Regions from separate parts of the Allobosea sp. NPDC055594 genome, predicted to be linked through region 1. Evidence: predicted binding sites of a transcription regulator. Region 1 holds the regulator's gene; the other holds the start of a gene.
The links. The regulator LexA, encoded in region 1, represses DNA repair genes until DNA is damaged. The targets are predictions, from matches to a motif close to TGTTCNNNNTGTGTTCNG.
Positions count from the first base shown of each region.

Region 2: the regulator LexA is predicted to act here: its motif matches at 1,786-1,803, upstream of ssb (single-stranded DNA-binding protein).

Region 1 covers NZ_JBSHIO010000001.1:541,431-545,625, forward strand. The annotation lists gene ACWGRX_RS02525 (ComEC/Rec2 family competence protein) at 1-1,382, shown strand, start outside; gene lexA (transcriptional repressor LexA) at 1,376-2,107, opposite strand; gene lpxB (lipid-A-disaccharide synthase) at 2,384-3,562, opposite strand; gene ACWGRX_RS02540 (LpxI family protein) at 3,559-4,195, opposite strand, start outside.
Region 2 covers NZ_JBSHIO010000001.1:141,276-145,470, reverse strand. The annotation lists gene ACWGRX_RS00750 (M20 family metallopeptidase) at 1-278, opposite strand, end outside; gene ACWGRX_RS00745 (VOC family protein) at 391-918, opposite strand; gene ssb (single-stranded DNA-binding protein) at 1,145-1,696, opposite strand; gene ACWGRX_RS00735 (hypothetical protein) at 2,028-2,330, shown strand; gene ACWGRX_RS00730 (hypothetical protein) at 2,356-2,550, opposite strand; gene ACWGRX_RS00725 (glycosyltransferase family 47 protein) at 2,581-3,726, opposite strand; gene ACWGRX_RS00720 (L,D-transpeptidase) at 3,978-4,195, opposite strand, start outside.

The DNA of each region.
Region 1 (4,195 bases):
TCTCCGGCCTGCACATGGTTCTGGCGGCCGGCACGATCTTCTGGCTGGCGCGGGCGCTACTGGCGCTGTCGCCCGGCCTCACGCTCTTCTGGCCGATCAAGAAGCTTGCTGCGCTCGCCGCCATGTTCGGCGCCACCGCCTATTGCGTTTTCTCGGGCGCCGAGGTCGCGACGGTCCGCTCCTTGATCATGACCCTGGTGATGCTCGGCGCCATCCTGGTCGACCGGCCGGCCCTCAGCATGCGCAATCTCGCTCTCGCCGCGATCATCGTGCTGCTGCGAGAGCCCGAAGCGCTGCTCGGGCCGAGCTTCCAGATGTCCTTCGGCGCGGTCGCCGCGCTGATCGCCTTCGCCGAGCGCTGGCAGGAGCGCTCACCCGACCCGGCCGCTGCGAGCTGGTCCTGGCCCTTGCGGCCGCTCTGGCTCTCCGCGGTCGGCATCGTCGTCACCACCTTGCTGGCGACGGCGGCGACGGCACCCTTCGGAGTTTATCATTTCCAGACCTTCAACCCGTTCGGCCTGCTCGGCAACGCGCTCGCTTTGCCTTTCGTCTCGTTGATCGTCATGCCGGCCGCGGTCTTCGGCGTGCTGGCCTATCCCTTCGGGCTCGACTGGCCCGCCTGGGCCCTGATGGGCTGGGCCTCCGGCCTCGTCCTGCGGCTCGCCCACTGGGTTGCCGGGATCGAGCGCTCGACAGTGGTGCTGCCGGCCTTCGACGCCCTGGCGCTCGCCCTGTTCGCCCTGGCGCTGCTCTGGCTGACCTTGTGGACGACGGCCTTGCGCTACCTGGCGGCATTGCCGCTCTGCGCCGGTCTGGCGCTCGCCTCGGACCCGACGCGGCCGGACATCCTGATCGAGCGCGACGGTTCCGGCATTCTGGTACGCGGCCCCGAAGGGCGGCTCGTCCTCGCAGGCAAGCCGAGCCGTTTCGTCCTGGCGCAATGGCTCCATGCCGACGGGGATTCCCGCTCCCCGGACGATCCGGCCTTGCGAGAAGGCGCCGCCTGCGATGCGCGCGGCTGCGTGATCCGCCTCAGGGACGGCCGCAAAGTCGCCTACACTCGCGACCGCATCGCCATCGTCGAGGATTGCCTGCGCGCCGATCTCGTCGTGACGCCGCTCCATGCCAATGGCAGCTGCACCGCCCGACTGATCGATCGGGCTGCGCTCACGCGTGACGGAGCGACGGCGCTGGGCTCCTCGCCTGGCGGCAACTGGCGCGCCTACACCGCCGAGGACGCGACGCGCCTGCGGCCCTGGACCCGGGCCCGGCCTGCTCCCGTCGTCGCGCCTTCGTCACCGGAGCCGGGACGCGCCCCTGCCACCTCGCTGCCAGCCGCTGCAACGGCGGAGCAGGCAGAGGACACCAGCTTGCTTCAGTAGCGCCGCATCAGATTGACGAGCCGACCCTGGATCTTGACGCGATCCGGGCCGAGCACGCGGGTCTCGTAGGCCGGGTTGGCGGCCTCCAGGGCAATCGAGGAGCCGCGCTTGCGCAGGCGCTTCAGCGTCGCCTCCTCGTCATCGATCAGGGCGACGATGATGTCGCCGGTGTTGGCGGTGTCCTGCTTGCGAATGACGACGGTGTCACCGTCGAGAATGCCGGCCTCGATCATCGAATCGCCGCGGACCTCCAGCGCGTAGTGCTCGCCGCCGCCGAGCATGTCGGCCGGCATGGAGACGCTGTAGCTGCGATCCTGGATCGCCGAGATCGGCGTGCCAGCGGCGATTCGGCCCATCACCGGGATTGAAACGGTCGTGCGTCCGTTCTCCTCGGCGGTGGCAGGGCGCGGCTTGGCGAGGTTGGCGGCTGGGGCAGGCGGAGTCTGGCCGAGCCCGCCCTGCACGATGGACGGGCTGAAACGGGCGCGCTGCCCCGGCGCACCGCCGATTCCGTCCGGCATCTTGATGACTTCGAGCGCCCGGGCGCGGTTCGGTAGCCGGCGAATGAAGCCGCGCTCCTCCAGCGCCATGATCAACCGGTGAATGCCGGATTTGGAGCGCAGGTCGAGCGCATCCTTCATCTCGTCGAAGGAGGGCGGGACGCCGGATTCGCGCAGGCGTTCATGGATGAAGCGAAGCAGTTCGAACTGTTTGCGTGTCAGCATGATCTCGCCGCCCGGCCTTTCGCATCGGAATCGAAACAAAGCACGAACAACATACCTGTTCGCCATGTGTTCCGCAAGAGAGGTTCAGCACGGTCTTGCAAGGCGCGAAAGCTGTCCTTCTCCTTGCACGCGAAGCTTTGCGGAGAACAGGGCAGCAAGAAGAGACGGAGCGGCGATAGAGCTCAGGCCGGCGATTCCGGGCACGATGATGGCCGTCGCGGTAGTGGGCTTGACCGCCGCGGACTGCCGATCCGCGGCGAATTCGGCGATCCCGCGCTACGATGCCGGCTGCTGCCGCAGCAGCGCCAGCGCCGCATCGACGGCATTGGCGGCCGGACTCGGGCCGGCGCTGCGCATCCTGTGCTCGAGCGTGGCGAAACCGTCAAGCTGGCGGTCGCGCGCCGCACCGTCGCCGATCACCGCGGCGAGAGCCAGGGCCAGCGCGTCCGGCGTCACATCGTCCTGGATGAACTCGGGAACGACGTTCTCGCCGAGAATGAGGTTCGGCAGGATGACCGTCGGCAGCTTGATCAGGCGGCGGGCCAGCGCCGCCTCCCAGCCGGCACCACGATAGGCGGCGACGGTCGGCACCTGCGCCAGGGCGAGCTCGAGCGTCACCGTTCCGGAGGCGGCGAGTGCCGCGCGCGCCTGACGGAAGGCCGCGAGCTTGGCCGCCTCCCCCGTCACGATCTCGGGTTTCACGGGCCAGCTTGCGACGATCCCGGTAATGGCTTCGACCAGACGCGGCACGGCCGGCAAGACGAAGCGTGCCCGCGGCAGAGCCTGGGCGATACGCGCAATCGTCTCGCCGAAGGCGGGCATGAGGTGGCGGATCTCGGAGCCACGGCTACCCGGCAGCACGAGGATAAGCGGCTCCTGCGCGTCGGCCCGAACCCTGGCTTCATCCGGCCCGGGACGCAGCTCCGTTAGCCGCTCGATCAGCGGATGCCCGACATAGACCGTGTCGGGTCCGCCGAGACGCGCAAGCGCCTCCGGCTCGAAGGGCAGCAGCGCCAGGATCCTGTCGACATGCGGGCGCATGCGCCGCGCCCGGCCCTGGCGCCAGGCCCAGACGCTCGGGCAGACCCAGTGCGCGATCGGCACAGCAGGATTGAGCCGGCGCAGCTTCTTGTCGACGCGCAGGCTGAAGTCAGGCGCGTCGATCGTCAGCATCAGATCGGGCGCGAAGGCGGCAGCAGCCTGCGCCGCGTCAGAGATGCGACGCAGCAGCAATGGCAGGCGGGCGACGACCGGGCCGAAGCCCATCACCGCGATGTCCTCCTGGGGGAAGATGCTCGCCAAGCCTTCCGCCGCCAGAACCTCGCCTCCGACGCCGCGCAGATCGAGCGGGCGCCCTGCAAGCCGGTGGCGAAGCTGCTGCACGAAACGCGCACCGAGCGCGTCGCCAGAGGCCTCGCCAGCGACGACGAAAAGCCGGAAGGGCGGCGTGCTCAAGGCACGCCCTCGATGAAGATGCCCACGGCATCGGCGCTCGCGGCCAGACGGGCACGATCGCCGACGAGCACACCTCCGGCCTTCACCGCAATTCCGGCCAGGCCGATTTCTGCGAGCCGCGCGACGGTCTCGGGCCCGATCGCGGGCATGTCGACGCGCAGGTCCTGGCCGAGCTTCGGCGCCTTGACGAGGACACCATCGCCCTTTGCCAGCTTGAGGCGCCCTGCCCTCACCAGTCCGGCGACACGCTCGAGCATGGCATCGGTTCCCTCGGCCGCCTCGACCGCGATCACGCGATGATCGGCGAGGACCGCGCCCTGGCCGATATCAAAGGGCGACAATGCCGCCAGCAGGTCGAAGCCGCGTAGCAAGGCACTGCGGGCAATTGGAGTCGGGACAATCCGCCCGAGAGCGCCGAGCGGCGCGACGATCTCCGGGGCCATCTCCGCCGGGCTCCCGACCCGGAACCCCTGCCCCTCGAAGAAGCTCACGACCCCCCGAAGCAGATGGTCATCGCCGCCCTGGAAGGCGCGCGCGAAATGCGGCAGGTATTTCAGGGTCGAGAGCTCTGGCGCCAGCGCACCGAAACTCGGTCGCGGCAACGCCCCGATCATCACGATATCAGTGACGTTG
Region 2 (4,195 bases), 400 kb from region 1:
CGGACCGGCAGGTCCTTGGCGCTGGTGCCGACCGGGTGGACCGTGTCGAGATGCGACATCAGCGCGAGCGCCTTCTCGCCATTGTCGACGCCGGCGCGCAGCACCAGGCTGTCGCCGAGCCCGTCACGGCCGGGAATGCGCTCGACGGCGATCGGCAGGCCTTCGACCTCCCTGGCGACGAGGTCCATCATGCCGTTGACGCCGGGCACGTGATGGGTGGGGCTCTCCAGCGCGACCCATACGGAGAGCGCGGGAACGGCGGGATCGTGAATGGTCATGATGGCTTGGTTTCGCAGGACAGCGTGGCGATACCGAGGAGATTGGCCATTTCGCCGGCTTTGTCCATCGCCGCTGGCGGGCAGCGGCCCCGCGGTCCGCGGGCAGGCGCACTCAGCTCAGCTGCCGCAGCCCGGCCTGCGTCTCGATCTGCGCATGATAGCGCAGCCTTGGCCCCAGGATCAGCGCGGGAGCGCCTTCGACCGCCAGTTCGCGATAGAGCGCGGCGATCGGACCCGGCTCCGGATGCGCGAGGCAGAAGCCGCGCAGGCGTGCCCCGAGATCGGCGATCGCCGCCATCGAGCGCGGCTTGCCGCGCCTGTCGATCACGGAAGGCACCGCCCCGTCGAGCGGCAGCGCACCGTCGTCGGGAATGGCGAAATCGAAGGCCGGGCCGTTCGCCGGAAGCGCGACCTTGCGGCCGAAGACGCCGCCGCGGCCTGCGAGCACGGTATCGATCGCATCGGTCCGTGCCACCCAGCCGCGCAGGCGTCGCCCCTCCTCCCAGTCGGCCCTCACCTGCCTTTGATCGTCGAGGCCGAACCAGCGCGCCTGGTTGGGCGCCTCACTCTCGGGATCCAGCGCCACGATCTCCAGATAAACGCCGTCGCCAAGCTGAAGCAGGTGATTATGCGTGCCCATGTAGCGATGGTGCTAGCCGAAGGGGACATCGAGATCGAGACAGGCGCGGACATGCGCGACGCCCTCCGCGAGCGTCGGCGCGATCACGGTGAGATGGTCCAGTCTCAGCATGCCTCGCTTCTCGCCCCTGCTCGCGCCTCATCTCGCAGCATACGAAAAGAGGCGCCTCCTGCGAGACGCCTCCCTTAACCACAGAGCGACAACGTCGCCCCCAAACAGCGAGAAACTAGAACGGGATGTCGTCGTCGAGATGGCTCGACGAGCGCGAGGAGCCGCCGCCCGAACCGCCGCCGGACATCGCCGGCTGGCGCGAGCCGCCGCCGCTGCCGCCCATCGGGCTCTGGCGGCCGAAGGAGCCGCCGCCGGAGGAGCGATCCTCGAAGGAACCGCCGCCGCCCTCGCCATATTCATCCGAGCCGCCCTGGCCGCGGCTGTCGAGAATGGTGAGTTCGCCGCGGAAGCGCTGCAGCACGATCTCGGTCGTGTACTTCTCGACGCCCTGCTGGTCCTGCCATTTACGGGTCTGCAGCTGGCCCTCGATGTAAACCTTCGAGCCCTTCTTCAGATATTGCTCGGCGACCTTGGCGAGGTTCTCGTTGAAGATCACCACCGAATGCCACTCGGTGCGCTCCTTGCGCTCACCCGACTGCTTGTCGCGCCAGGTTTCCGAGGTGGCGATGCGCAGATTGACGACCGGCTCGCCACTTCCGAGGCGCCGCACCTCGGGGTCGCGCCCGAGATTGCCGACCAGAATGACCTTGTTGACGCTACCAGCCATGACAGGCTCCGTTTTCCTGCGCACTTCATCACGAACCGGCCGATCGACCGGAAGCGGACCCTAGCGATCCATCATCGCTTTATCAATGATGTTCCCGTTTTGTTCAAGCATAAAATCCCGAGTTGTCCCCGGAGATTCGCAACCGGTCCGTCCGTTCCCCAGGCCTGAAATCCGCCGCGGCATCGGCGCCCGCATCGGCTTGGGCGCAACAGGGGCCGATGCGATAATATCGTCGGGCGGCCGAACGGACGCGCGACGATCTGGCGCGCTTCAGCCCGGAGATTTAGAGTTCATCGGCAATCCTCGGTCCGGCGATCATTCGGAGTTCAGGATGAACACTGCAAATCTCCAACTCGAAGGTCTTTTGCTCGCGGCCGCTGCCCTCTTCGGAGAGTTGAAGCGAAAAGGCCAGCTGGACAGCAGCCAGATCGAGGCGGCGCTCGATCGTGCCGACCAGGGCGCCTCCGCCCGGGCGACGGAGCTCTCCGATGCCAATCAGGAGGCAATCCGCTTTCCGATACGCTTCCTGCGCCAGGCGCTGCGCGACGATGCCGGCCCGCTCGACTACAGCACCATTGCCGCCGAGATCGGCCGTTCGCTGGACCTGAGAGCAAATCGAAGCCCGGGCAAATAGAGCTTCCGAGCCGCCGCCGAAGACTTCAACCGCGTCCTCGCTGCCGATCCAGCGCGCCCTGCAGCTGCTCGACGCGGATCGCCAGGGCTTCCCTGGTCAGGTTGACGCCCTCCGGCGCACCATCGATCGACAGAAGGACGCCGCGCTCGGCCATGTCGAGCTGTTCCTGCGCGAGCTCCAGATGCTTCCTGAGCATCTGCGTGACGCGGTCCTTGGCCACCGGGTCCGTATCCATAGCGCCCTCGCCTGTTCACCCCCCAGCGCGCGACGATCGCACGGCCGGGGCCACTCGCCAACTCTCGGCACCTTCCGCCGTCCGGACCCGCGGCTCCGGCCCTGCAGCGGCGAGCTTCGCTCCGCCCTCGGCCCGCGCCAATCGTGAAAGCCGCTCCGCCATGACGCCAGCGAGCGCCTCGGGTGAGCAGCGCCGCCGCCACCAGTCGAGCGCGCTCCTGTGCAGTTCGGCGAGGCGCTCCGGGTCGGCGAGCAGGCCGTTCACGCAAGGGCCGAGCTCGGACCAGTCGTCGAGCTGGATGAAGGGGCAGTCCGCGAAGAACCAGTGCCGGGGCACCCGGTCGCAGATCACGACGCAGCCCTGGCGCATGCCCTCGAACAGCCGGAAAGTCTCCGTCGAGGAACCGCGGGGCGCGAGGCAGATCTTGGAATCGGCCATCAGCTCGGAATAGCGGACCCCGTCGGAGAGGATCCCATTCATGTAGGAGCCGGTGTCGGCCCAGAACACCTCGCCCGGCATTGCCGCGGCGAGCCGCTGCAACTCCTCGAGCATGCGCGAGCGCGCAATGTCCTTCGGCGTTCCCAGCAGCGCCCGGATCGAGAGCGGATGATAGGCGCGCTGCTTGACGCTGCCGATGAAGGAGACGGCGTAGCGGCGCTCGGCGAAGGGCTTGCCGGGCAGGTCCGTCTGTCTGGCGTAGCCGAGGGGAACGGTCATGCCGCCCTCCTCTCGGGCGATCGCATCCTTGTGCCGGAGCGCCAGCAGCCCGCTGCTCCAGGCCCAGCGCACCGCGTCCCGGACCGTCTTCGCCAACAGCGCCAGGCCGGCGCCGATCTGAAGCGTGTTCACATAGGGGAAGAAGCCATGCGTCTTGAAGACGTAGCGCACCTTGTCGAAATAGGGCGGGATCTCGCAGAACTCCTCCATCAGGAGCAGGACTACGACGTTCCTCCCATAGCTCGGCAGCTCCCGTACCGTCTCCGTGCCCCAGACGATGTAGAAGATCAGGCCATCGGCCTCGAGGAGGGGCTCGAGCACCTTCAGGACGCCGACCCAGTAGGTCAGGAAGACATCGGCGAACGGGTCGACATAATCCGACAGATTGATCTCGACGGGATCATGCGCGTGGCGGCACAGGAAATATCTGAACTTGCCGTCCATGCTCATTCCGGCGAAAGCCCCAACCTCGGCGCGGCAGGCGCCCGGCACATACGCAGCTTGAGGTTGCCATGTTGGCGGCGAGACTCGCCCAAGGCCATGGCTCTTCGGAGGTAGCCCTGCGGAACAGGCTGGCCGGGACCGCTTCTCGTTGCGCTCCACCCGTCGAGCGCGGCCAGAACGACAACGCCGCCGCTTCCGGGAAGCGGCGGCGCATTACCTCACATCGTCGCAGCTGTTTCGTCAGCTCTCGCCTATGCCGGGAGCACGACCACCTTCGTCTTGACCGGGGTCTGAGCGTAGAGGTGCATCATGTCCTGCGTCAGCAGGCCGACGCAGCCGCTGGTGATGCCGTTGCCGATCGATTCGGCGTCGAGGGACGCATAGATCGTGTAGAGCGTGTAGGCGCCGTTCTGGTAGAGATGGAGCGTGCGCGCGCCGAGCGGGTTTTCGAGACCGCCCGGCATGCCGC